DNA from 2 places in the Mesorhizobium sp. 113-3-9 genome. Region 1 is predicted to be linked to the other one. Evidence: predicted binding sites of a transcription regulator. Region 1 holds the regulator's gene; the other holds the start of a gene.
What was found. Region 1 encodes LexA, which represses DNA repair genes until DNA is damaged. Its sites were predicted from a motif close to TGTTCNNNNTGTGTTCNG; they were not measured.
Positions count from the first base shown of each region.

Region 2: the regulator LexA is predicted to act here: its motif matches at 1,835-1,852, upstream of MesoLj_RS03340 (DNA recombination protein RmuC).

Region 1 covers NZ_AP023246.1:4,472,317-4,477,782, forward strand. Annotated here, with positions in the region: gene gltX (glutamate--tRNA ligase) at 1-730, opposite strand, end outside; gene MesoLj_RS21680 (ComEC/Rec2 family competence protein) at 833-3,283, shown strand; gene lexA (transcriptional repressor LexA) at 3,277-4,014, opposite strand; gene MesoLj_RS21690 (threonine ammonia-lyase) at 4,366-5,340, opposite strand; gene MesoLj_RS21695 (GntR family transcriptional regulator) at 5,337-5,466, opposite strand, start outside.
Region 2 covers NZ_AP023246.1:716,780-722,245, forward strand. Annotated here, with positions in the region: gene MesoLj_RS03335 (class I SAM-dependent methyltransferase) at 1-416, shown strand, start outside; gene MesoLj_RS03340 (DNA recombination protein RmuC) at 531-1,802, opposite strand; gene def (peptide deformylase) at 1,906-2,436, shown strand; gene fmt (methionyl-tRNA formyltransferase) at 2,441-3,394, shown strand; gene MesoLj_RS03355 (GNAT family N-acetyltransferase) at 3,391-3,897, shown strand; gene truA (tRNA pseudouridine(38-40) synthase TruA) at 3,921-4,670, shown strand; gene MesoLj_RS03365 (transporter) at 4,708-5,340, opposite strand; gene dapE (succinyl-diaminopimelate desuccinylase) at 5,346-5,466, opposite strand, start outside.

The DNA of each region.
Region 1 (5,466 bases):
GCTTCGAGAGCTTGGCGCCGTCGGCGCCATGGATCAGCGGTATATGCGACATCGATGGCACGTCCCAACCCATGGCATTGTAGATCACAGTCTGGCGGGCGGCATTGGTCAGGTGGTCGTCGCCACGGATGATGTGGGTGACGCCCATGTCGTGGTCGTCGACGACGACGGCATGCATGTAGGTCGGGTTGCCGTCCGAACGCAGGATGATGAAGTCGTCGAGATCCTTGTTGGGGAAGCGCACCTCGCCCTGGACGCGGTCGTGGACGACCGTCTCGCCCTCGGTCGGCGCCTTGATGCGGATGGCGCCCTTGACGCCGGCTGGCGCCTCGGACGGATCGCGATCGCGCCACTGGCCATTGTAGCGTGGCGGCAGACCCTTGGCGCGAGCCGCTTCGCGCATTGCCTCCAGTTCGGCAGGCGTCTCGTAGCTGTAATAAGCCTTGCCCAGGCGCACGAGCTCCTCCGCGACTTCGCGGTGGCGCGGGGCGCGATCGAATTGCGAAACCGCATCGCCGTCCCAGCCAAGACCGAGCCAGGTGAGTCCGTCCAGGATGGCGGCCGTTGCCGCATCGGTGGAACGCTCGCGATCGGTGTCCTCGATGCGCAGCAGCATCGTGCCGGCGGTATGTTTGGCATAGAGCCAGTTGAACAGCGCCGTGCGCGCGCCTCCGATATGCAGGTAACCGGTGGGCGAGGGGGCAAAACGGGTGACGACCTTGTCGGACATGAAACTCTCGGAAACCATCTGAAGCGGGGCGCGGCGGCGCGGACTTTCGCGCGTTGCGCGTTCATGTAGCATAGGGCGTCAGGGGTGCAAGGGGCAGACCCGATGGCTGGACGTGGCCGGGGCTCGGATCAGGGCGAGGACGCTGTTGTTGGCGTCAGCGAGCGGTCCCTGTTTGCGATCCCGCCGCCGGCCTCGCTGCCGCCATCACCTCTCGTTCCCGGCTCCGGCAGCCAACCTTTGCCAGCGGGTGCCCCAGCACCAATTCCGCCCGCCACTGGCAGGATTGCGCGTATCGGGCGGCAAATCGGCCAGGCTTCCTTGCCTCGCCTGCGCCACGGTGTGACGACAGCAGCGGAACTGGAACTCGACCGAGGCGTCGCCTTCCTGCTGGTGCCGGTCTGCCTGGCCGCTGGTGCGATCGGCTATTATTCGCTGGCGGCGGAGCCTGACTTTGCAAAGCCTGTCGCGATCGTCGCGCTGATGGCGATCTGTGCGCTTGTCTCGCGCTCATGGCCGAAAACCCATCTGGCCTTCATGGCGGCATTGTTATGCGCGCTGGGCCTGCTTGCCGCCAAGGTCGAGACCTGGCGGGCGGACACCCGGATGCTGGGCTCGGAAATCTCGACGCAAGTGACCGGCCGCGTCGTCTCGCTCGACCGCATGGAGACCGGCCGCATCCGATTGACCATAGACGTGACGTCGACGGCGCGGCCAAAACTGCGTTACGCGCCGGAAAGGGTCCGGCTCTCGGCGCGCAAGATACCTGACGACATGACCGCCGGCTCGCTGATATCGGGCTATGCCAAACTGCTGCCGCCGACCGGTCCGGTGCGACCGGACAGCTACGATTTCTCCTTCGACAGCTACTTTGCCGGCATCGGTGGCAGCGGCTTCTTTCTCGGCAATCCAAGAATCGTCTCCGCTGACGACGATGAGATGCCGCTGTCTGCCCGCCTGTTTTCAGGGATAGAAAATGCCCGCGAGGCCATCGCCGACCACATCAGGGGCGCTGTTGGTGGCGCCGAAGGCGAGATCGCGGCAGCGCTGATCGTTGGCGTGCGCGCCGGCATTCCCGATGAAATCAACGAAGCGATGCGGCGCACCGGCATCTATCATATCATCTCCATTTCGGGACTGCATATGGCGCTGGTCGCCGGCACCATCATGGGCCTGCTGCGCGGTGCCTTCGCGCTGTTCCCGGATTTCTCCGCGCGCCGGCCGGTGAAGAAATATGCGGCCGCCGCGGCACTGTTCTCGATCGCCGCCTACCTCATCATCTCAGGCGTCGTCGTTGCAGCCGAGCGCAGTTTCATCATGCTGGCGGTGATGCTGATTGCCGTATTGTTCGATCGCGCGGCGCTGACCATGCGCAATCTGGCGATCTCGGCGATCGCCGTCATCGTGGTGTCGCCGCACGAAGTTGTCGGCCCGAGCTTCCAGATGTCGTTCGCCGCAACGGCCGCGCTGGTCGGCGCCTATGCCGGCTGGGCGGATCACCGTGCGGGAAAGGCAAGACCGCCACCGCCAAAGCGGTCCCTGCCGGGGTTCCTGATGCGAAAATTCCTTGCGCTTACGGGAGGGGTGGCGATGACGTCCATCATTGCCGGCAGCGCCACGGCGCTGTTTGCCATATGGCACTTCCAGCGCGTTTCGCCGCTCAGCCTGTTCGCCAATCTGGCTATCATGCCAATTGTCTCGGTCGTCATGTTTCTGGCGGTTGTCAGCGCCTTGACAATGCCCTTCGGTCTGGACGGGCCTTTTCTCTACCTCATGGGCAAGGGCCTGACAGCGATGATCGCCATATCGGCGTGGATATCGGAACGCTCCCCCGTCGATGCGATCGGGATGATTTCACAACACTCCGTACTGCTGGTGACGATTGCCCTGGTCATCGCGACGATGGCGACGACATGGCTACGGCTGGCGGCAGTGCCATTCGCACTCGCCGGCCTGTTGACCGTGTCTGATACGCGCGTGCCGGATGTGCTGATCTCCGAAGACGCGCGGCTGGTCGCGGTGCCGATCGGCGGTGGCGAACTCGCGGTCAGCCGGGCTCGTCCGAACGAATTCACCGTCGACAATTGGAAACGCGCGCTGGTGTCCGAAACCATTGTCACACCAGAGATGTTCAACAAGGCGGACGGGCAATTCGACATTGCAGATGCCGTCAATCTGCCGCCAGGGGCGCCGTTCTACTGCACGGAGGGCATCTGTCTCGCCCGGCATCCGTCTGGCGCGATCATCGCGCATGTCGAAGACCGCAAGGCTACCTGGAAGGCCTGCGGTTTCGCCGATCTGATCGTTGTCAATGACGCGACAGGCTACGATGCCTGCCACAACCCGCTGGTTCTCGTCATCACCAAACGGCAACTTGCACGCAAGGGCAGTGCCGCCGTGTTCTTCGATCGTCAATCGGCGACCGGCCCGCCGACCGTCAGCTTCGCCGTGGACGGGCCGTATCGGCCCTGGCACGAGCAACGAAAGTTTTCGCGTGAGGCGAGGGGGCTGCCACCCTATCAAAAAGCCGAAACGCCGGCTGCTCCTGCTCAGTAGCGCCTGATCAGCCCGACCAGCTTGCCTTGCACCTTGACCCTATCCGGCCCGAAAATGCGTGTCTCGTAGGCCGGGTTGGCGGCCTCAAGGGCAATCGAGGCGCCCTTGCGGCGGAACCGTTTCAAGGTCGCTTCCTCCTCGTCGACCAGCGCCACGACGATCTCGCCCGGGCTCGCCGTATCGGCGTTGCGGATAATGACCGTGTCGCCATCGAAGATGCCGGCCTCGATCATCGAGTCGCCCTTGACCTCCAGCGCATAGTGCTCGCCACCCATGATCATGTCCGGCGGCACCGAGATCGAATGCGTCTGATGCTGGATCGCATCGATCGGCACGCCGGCGGCGATACGGCCCATCACCGGGATCGACACGGCGGAGACCGCGTCGTCGTCATTGCCGGCAGAAGGCAAGCGCGACGGCGCCGGCTTGATCTGGCGGCCGAGGCCACCCTGACCGAGACTGCCCTGAATGACACTCGGCGAGAATTTCTTTGCGGCGTTGAGGCCGGGCGCGATCGAATCCGGTAGCCGCAGCACTTCCAATGCCCGCGCCCGGTTGGGCAGCCGCCTGATAAAGCCGCGTTCCTCCAGTGCCGTGATCAGGCGATGGATCCCTGACTTGGAGGCGAGATCGAGCGCTTCCTTCATCTCGTCAAAGGAGGGCGGGATACCGCTTTCCTTCAGCCGTTCATGGATGAACATCAGAAGTTCATGTTGCTTGCGCGTCAGCATGGCGCCCCCCAGGCATTGAACGAAGGGTGTGAATCGGAATCGAAAAACAAACCCAGAACAAACACTATCTGTTCCAGTTGTGTTCCGCAACTGTTTAAAGTTTAGTGAATTTGTTAAGGCATCTGAAATTATCTGCCGCCGGCAGCGGGCAGCAATCGACCACCTCCGCGCCAAGGCGAGCATTGAAATCATTTTGGTTAATGGCCTGTGGCCCACCCTCTTGTCCCGCTTGGCATCAGCGTTTGAAGGGCATTCACAGGGCGGATTGCATGGGCCAATCGATCCATTTCGAGCGGAACGAAACGAAATCAAAACGCCAACAATCGCTGGCTATCCGGGGATAGAACGCGTTCAGGCTTCCGGCATCGCTCCGCCCAGAATCTGCGCATAGGCGCCGGCATCGATATTGCCGCCGGAGATAACGCAGACGACGTTGCCGGTTGCCCGCTCGCTGCGGAGAGCGGCGGCGAGCGAGGCGGCTCCCGCGCCTTCGGCCACGATCTTTGCCTTCGAGAACAAAAGGCGCATCGCTTCCGTGACCTGATCGAGGCTGACGGCAATGGCGCCGTCGATAGACTGGCTTGCCAAGGGCCATAGGCCAGGCACCAGCGATGGGCCGCCTATGCTCTTGATGAAGGAGGGGCGCGTCTCGATCTCGACAATGCGTCCGGCCGCCAACGCCGCCGTGACCGGAGCCGCATTCTCATCCTCGACGGCGAAGACCTTGGCCTGGCTCCGCATCGCCTTGACCGCACTGGCGACACCGGTTGTCATGCTCCCTCCGCCATAAGGTGTCAGGACGCAATCGACCTCGGGCAGATCTTCGGCAATCTCGAGGCCAATGGTCGCGTTGCCGGCAAGCACCGCCTGGTCGGTGACCGGGTTCACCAGGAGTTCCGCGCCCTCCGGCCGCTCCGTTCCGATGATGTAGCGCCACCATGTCTCGTGCGAGACGAAGCGCACGTCGCCACCAAGGCCGCGGACCCCGTCGATCTTGGTCTGGGGTGCATCGGCATACATGTAGGCGGCCACCGGAACGCCAAGCGCCCGTGCCGCCCAGGCCATTCCGTAGGCCATGTTGCCGGAACTGATAGTCGCAACGCCATGCCTGAGTTCATCGGCATCGCGGCAGAGCAAGGCATTGAGCGCCGGCCTGATCTTGAAGGCGCCAATGGGCGACAATGTCTCGAGCTTGAGGAATATCCGCTGATCGGCGCGACCGAGATCGAGGCGCAGCAGCGGCGTGCGCGGCAACCAGGCAGCCAGCCTGTCGCGGGCCGCGACCATCTCATCGAGAGTCGGACGTCGCGGAAGCGCTGAAGTCATCCCGAAATTGCCTTCAGGCTGCCGGCGCGTGCGGTGTAGGTGTTAGCGCCGCCGTCCTCGCTGTGAACGTAGACATGCAGCGTGTAGCCGATATGCGCCGTCATCAGCGCCTTTGCCCGCTCGACA
Region 2 (5,466 bases), 3.8 Mb from region 1:
TGCTGAAGCCCGGCGGACATTTTCTGTTCAACGTATGGGATCGCATCGAAGAGAACGTGTTTGCCGATGATGTGACGAATGCACTGGCCAGGATTTTTCCGAACGATCCACCGCGCTTTCTGGCCCGCACGCCGCACGGCTACCACGATACGGCGTTGATCCGCGGAGACCTTGAGCAGGCGGGCTTCTCCGCTGTGGCGATCGAGACGAGGGCCGAACAAAGCCTTGCACCCTCGCCGCGCATTCCGGCCGTTGCCTATTGCCAGGGAACGGTGCTTCGCACCGAAATCGAGGCCAGGGACCCGGGGAAACTCGACGCCGCAACGGACTATGCCGCATCCGCGATTGCGGCCAGGCATGGCAGCGGTGCGGTTGCCGCCAAGATTCAAGCCCACGTCATCGTCGCCGTGGCCTAGAGCGGTTCAGCGTTTGACGGAATCGCAGAACCGCTCTAACTATTTGTTTTTACGCAATTCCGGACGGAAAACCGTTACACACTTTTCCTGGAATTGCTCTAGGCAGTTATTTGCTCAGTCGTCGCCTTCGACGACCCGCAGCCTGAGCTGCCCGGTCTTTGAATCGGCAACGCGCGGGCCGGGGTCGAGTTTTGCGGCCGGTGCCCGGGACGGCGTCTCCGGGCCTGCATCGCCTTCGGCCTGCGCGCCGAACTCCAGCGCCTCGATCTTCTGGCCGCGCTTGGTCACTTTCGATGTCGAGACCAGTATGTCCTCGATATCCTTGGCCGACTGGCCGAAATGGCCTTGCAGCTTGCGCACGCGCTCGTCGACGCGCGCGACATCTTCCATCAGCCGGATCACCTCGCCCTGGATCAGATGCGCCTGTTCGCGCATGCGGGCGTCCTTCAGGATCGCCTGGATGACCTGGATCGATAGCATCAGCAGCGACGGCGAGACGATGACGACGCGGGCGCGGTGCGCCTTGTGGACGATCGCCTCGAAATTCTCGTGGATCTCGGCGAACACCGATTCCGACGGCACGAACATGAAGGCGGTGTCCTGCGTCTCGCCCTGGATCAGATACTTCTCGGAGATGTCGCGGACATGGATCTCGATGTCGCGGCGGAAGGCCTGGGACGCGACCTTCTGCAGGTCGGCGCCATCGGCGGCGCGGATGGCGTTCCACGCTTCCAGGGGAAACTTGGCATCGATGGCCAGCGAGGGCGCGCCGTTCGGCATCTTGACCAGGCAATCGGGCCGGCTGCCGTTCGACAGCGTCGCCTGGAATTCATAGGCGCCATGCGGCAGGCCGTCGGCAACGATCGCCTCCATGCGCGACTGGCCGAAGGCGCCGCGCGTCTGCTTGTTGGAGAGGATGGCCTGGAGCTGCACGACCTGGCCGGCAAGAGACTGGATGTTGCCTTGCGCGGTATCGATGACCGCCAGCCGCTCCTGCAGTTTGGCCAGGCTCTCATGCGTGGATTTGGTCTGCTCGGTCATGGTCTGGCCGATGCGGCCCGTCATGGCGTCGAGGCGCTGGCCGATCGACTGCGTCAACTCCGCCTGGCGCGCGCCGAACACTTCGGCGATGGCGCCCATGCGGCCCTGCATCTCGGCCTGGCTTTGCAGTATGCCGGCCATCCGCGCCTCGGCGTCGCGGGCATGGTCGGCGGCTTCCGCGGCAGCGACGGCGCGCGCCTTGGCCGACCGCCATAGCGCGACGACCAGCGCCACGAACAGGCCGAAAAACAACAAGGCGCCAAAGGCCAGAGCGTGGCCGAGCGTGATTGTCGAGGCGCCAAGCCGGGCGACGGGCTCGGAAAGGATGGTGCTCAGATCATTCATGTGGACAGCATAGCCGATTCGTGGGGCTGGCACAGATCAAAACGTGAACGAGGCTCAGGTCCACCGGTTGACGCTTTTCGCTGGACGTCTTACGTGGGACGCCATGCCGATCAAGCCGCTCATCATCCTTCCCGATCCCATCCTGCGCCAGGTTTCGAAGCCGGTGGAGCGCGTCGACGCGCCGTTGCGCAAACTGGCCGACGACATGCTGGCGACCATGTATGACGCGCCCGGCATCGGGCTGGCGGCAATCCAGATCGGCGAGCCGTTGCGCATGCTTGTGATCGACCTCGCCAAGGAAGACGAAACGCCGGCGCCGCATGTCTTCATCAATCCGGAGATCCTCGAAAGCGCCGATCAGCGCTCCGTCTACGAGGAAGGCTGCCTGTCCATCCCCGACTATTACGCCGAGGTCGAACGCCCGGCTTCCGTGCGGGTGAAATATCTCGACCGCGACGGCAAGTTGCAGGAGATGGAGGCCGAGGGTCTGATGGCGACCTGCCTGCAGCACGAGATCGACCATCTCAACGGGGTGCTGTTCATCGACCATATCTCGAAGCTGAAGCGCGACATGGTGGTGAAGAAATTCAAGAAGCTCGCCAAGGACAAGGCGCCGGGCAAGCTGGTGGGATAGGGGAATGCCCCTTCGCGTCATCTTCATGGGCACGCCGGAGTTTTCGGTGCCGACGCTGCGCGCGATTGCCGAGGCCGGACATGAGATTTCCGCCGTCTACACGCAGCCGCCTCGCGCGGCCGGCCGGCGCGGGCTGGAGCTGACACCCTCGCCGGTACAGCGCGAGGCCGAGCGGCTTGGCATCGAGGTACGCACGCCGACCTCTCTCAAGACCGAGGCCGAACAGACCGCTTTCCATGACTTGCGGGCCGATATCGCCGTGGTCGTCGCCTATGGATTGCTGCTGCCGAAGGCTGTTCTCGACGCCCCCCGGCTTGGCTGCATCAACGGCCACGCATCGCTCTTGCCCCGCTGGCGCGGTGCCGCCCCCATCCAGCGCGCCATCATGGCGGGAGACCTGGAAAGCGGCATGATGGTGATGCGCATGGAAGAGGGGCTCGACACCGGTCCGGTGGGATTGCTTGAAAAATGCGCCATCGAACCCGATATGACGGCGGGCGATCTGCATGATCGGTTGATGAGTGTCGGTGCCGCCCTGATCGTGGAAGCGCTGGCGCGGCTGGAAGAGAACACCCTGACATTTACCGCGCAGGCGGCAGACGGGGTGACTTACGCCAGAAAAATCGATAAATCCGAGACGCGTGTGGATTGGACACGGCCTGCCGTCGAGGTCCATAACCACCTTCGTGGCCTGTCGCCCTTTCCCGGCGCCTGGTCCGAAATTGACATTGGCGGCCGCATGGAGCGGCTGAAACTGCTTCGCTCGACGCTATCCGAAGGTCTGGCGCTTTCGGAAGATCTGGGCGAGTCGGGAGGAATTCTCGATGACCGGCTGACGGTCGCCTGCGGCGCAGGCGCGATCAGACTGGTCGAAGTTCAACGTGCGGGCGGAAAGCCCGCCGCCGCGTCGGAATTCCTGCGCGGAGCCAAGATTGTTAAAGGAATGAAGTTCTCATGAGCATGATGTCGATACGCGCGGCGACGCCGCGGGATCGCGAGGCCATCCGCCTCGTCGAGGAACACGCTTTCGGCCAGCAGGCGGAGGCCGGCTTGGTCGACGCACTGGTGACCGGCGGCGACGCCGTGGTCGAACTGGTGGCGGAAGAAGACGGCCAGGTGGTCGGCCATATCCTGTTTTCACGGCTCTTCGTCCAGAATGGCGGCAAGAGTCTCGCAGCCGTGGCGCTGGCGCCGCTGGCGGTGGAGCCTTCGTTCCATGGCAGCGGCATTGGCGGCGCGCTGATCCGCGAGGCGCATATCCGTCTCAGGGATGCCGGCGAGACACTGGCCGTGGTGCTGGGCGATCCGGCCTATTACGGCCGTTTCGGCTATAGCCATGCGCGGGCCGAAAGATTCGAGAGCGAATACCAAAGCGAAGCGCTGCAGGCGCTGGCCTGGGGCGACGCTCCGGAAGCCGGCAGGCTGGTCTACGCTTCCGCCTTCACCGCTCTCGCCGCGTAGGCAAGAGCGTATAGTCGCCCGGCATGCCGCGTTTTCGCCTCGACATCGAATATGACGGCAGCCTTTTTGCCGGCTGGCAGCACCAGGCCGACCAGCCTTCGGTGCAGCAGGCGATCGAGCAGGCGATCGAGAAATTCAGCGGCGAGGCGGTGCGGCTGCGTGCCGCCGGCCGCACCGATGCCGGCGTGCATGCGACGGCCCAGGTGGCGCATGTCGATCTCGCCAAGGCATGGCCCGATGACAAGGTGCGCGACGCCGTCAACGCCCATCTTCAGGCCGCCGGCGCGCATGTCGCCATCCTGAAGGCGATGGTCGTCCCGGACGATTTCGACGCGCGCTTCTCGGCCACTGGCCGTCACTATCTCTACCGCATCCTCAACCGCCGTGCGCCATCGGCGCTGGACAAGGGCAAGGTGTGGTGGGTGCCGAAGCGGCTCGACGCCGCCGTCATGCACGAGGCGGCGAAAGTCCTGCTTGGCCGGCATGACTTCACCACCTTCCGCTCGACGCAGTGCCAGGCCAACAGCCCGGTCCGGACGCTGGAGCGGCTAGATGTCAGCCAGACGGGCGATATGATCGAGGTAAGGGCCTCGGCGCGTTCCTTTCTGCACAACCAGGTACGCTCGATGGTCGGCTCGCTGAAACGCGTCGGCGACGGCGGCTGGACCGAGGCCGACCTCAAGGCGGCGCTCGAAGCGCGCGACCGCGCCGCCTGTGGCCAGGTGGCGCCGCCCGACGGGCTTTTTCTCATTGGCGTCGACTATCCCGGATGAGCCAGCCGGCTCTATCCCTGAATAGAGTCCGGAGGCTCTACCCGGGAAAGAGTCCGGAAAGGCTCTGAGGCCCGACATCGTCCGGAACGCTGATGCCAAGCAGCATCTGGAGCCCGAACAGCACCAGCAGCGAAGCGATGAACATGCCGACGAAAACGGCGGTTCCAACCGCCGCGCCCTTGCCGATCGTCGCAGTGGTCATGCGCCAGGTCAGCACCATCGACAGGGCAAACAACAACAGCGACACAAGGCTCGAGACCTGGCTCGCCGAGGAGAGGAAAAGCCTGACCAGCGCCGAAGGCAGCATCAGCCAGGCAGTGATGGCCGAGGCCCAGTTGCTGGCGACGACGTAGTGGACGAAGCGGCCGCCAATGCCGGCGCGCGGCGCGACCAGGGCGAGCGCGATCAGCGGCAGCACCCAGGAGCCGATGTCGACCGTGGCCAGGCGCAACAGCATGCTGAAGCGGCCCACGAAAGCATCGGGATCACCGATCTCGTTGGCGATGCCGACCCAGCCGACGATCAGCGGCGGCGCGGCAACGATGATGGCGAAGAAAGAATTCCAGAAACCGTCGGCCGACAGGTCGAGCAGGCGCAGGCCATCGGCCTTGCCGAGCATCAGCCGCCAGGCACCGAGCAACGAGGCTTGGGTTTCGTCCGCCGAAAGCATGCTGCTCAGCCTTGTCCGAACCAGTCTTCGATGAAGCGCTGGTAGATCCGCGTCAATGTCTCGAGGTCGGCAAGGGCAACGCGCTCGTCGACCATGTGCATGGTCTTGCCGACCAGGCCGAACTCG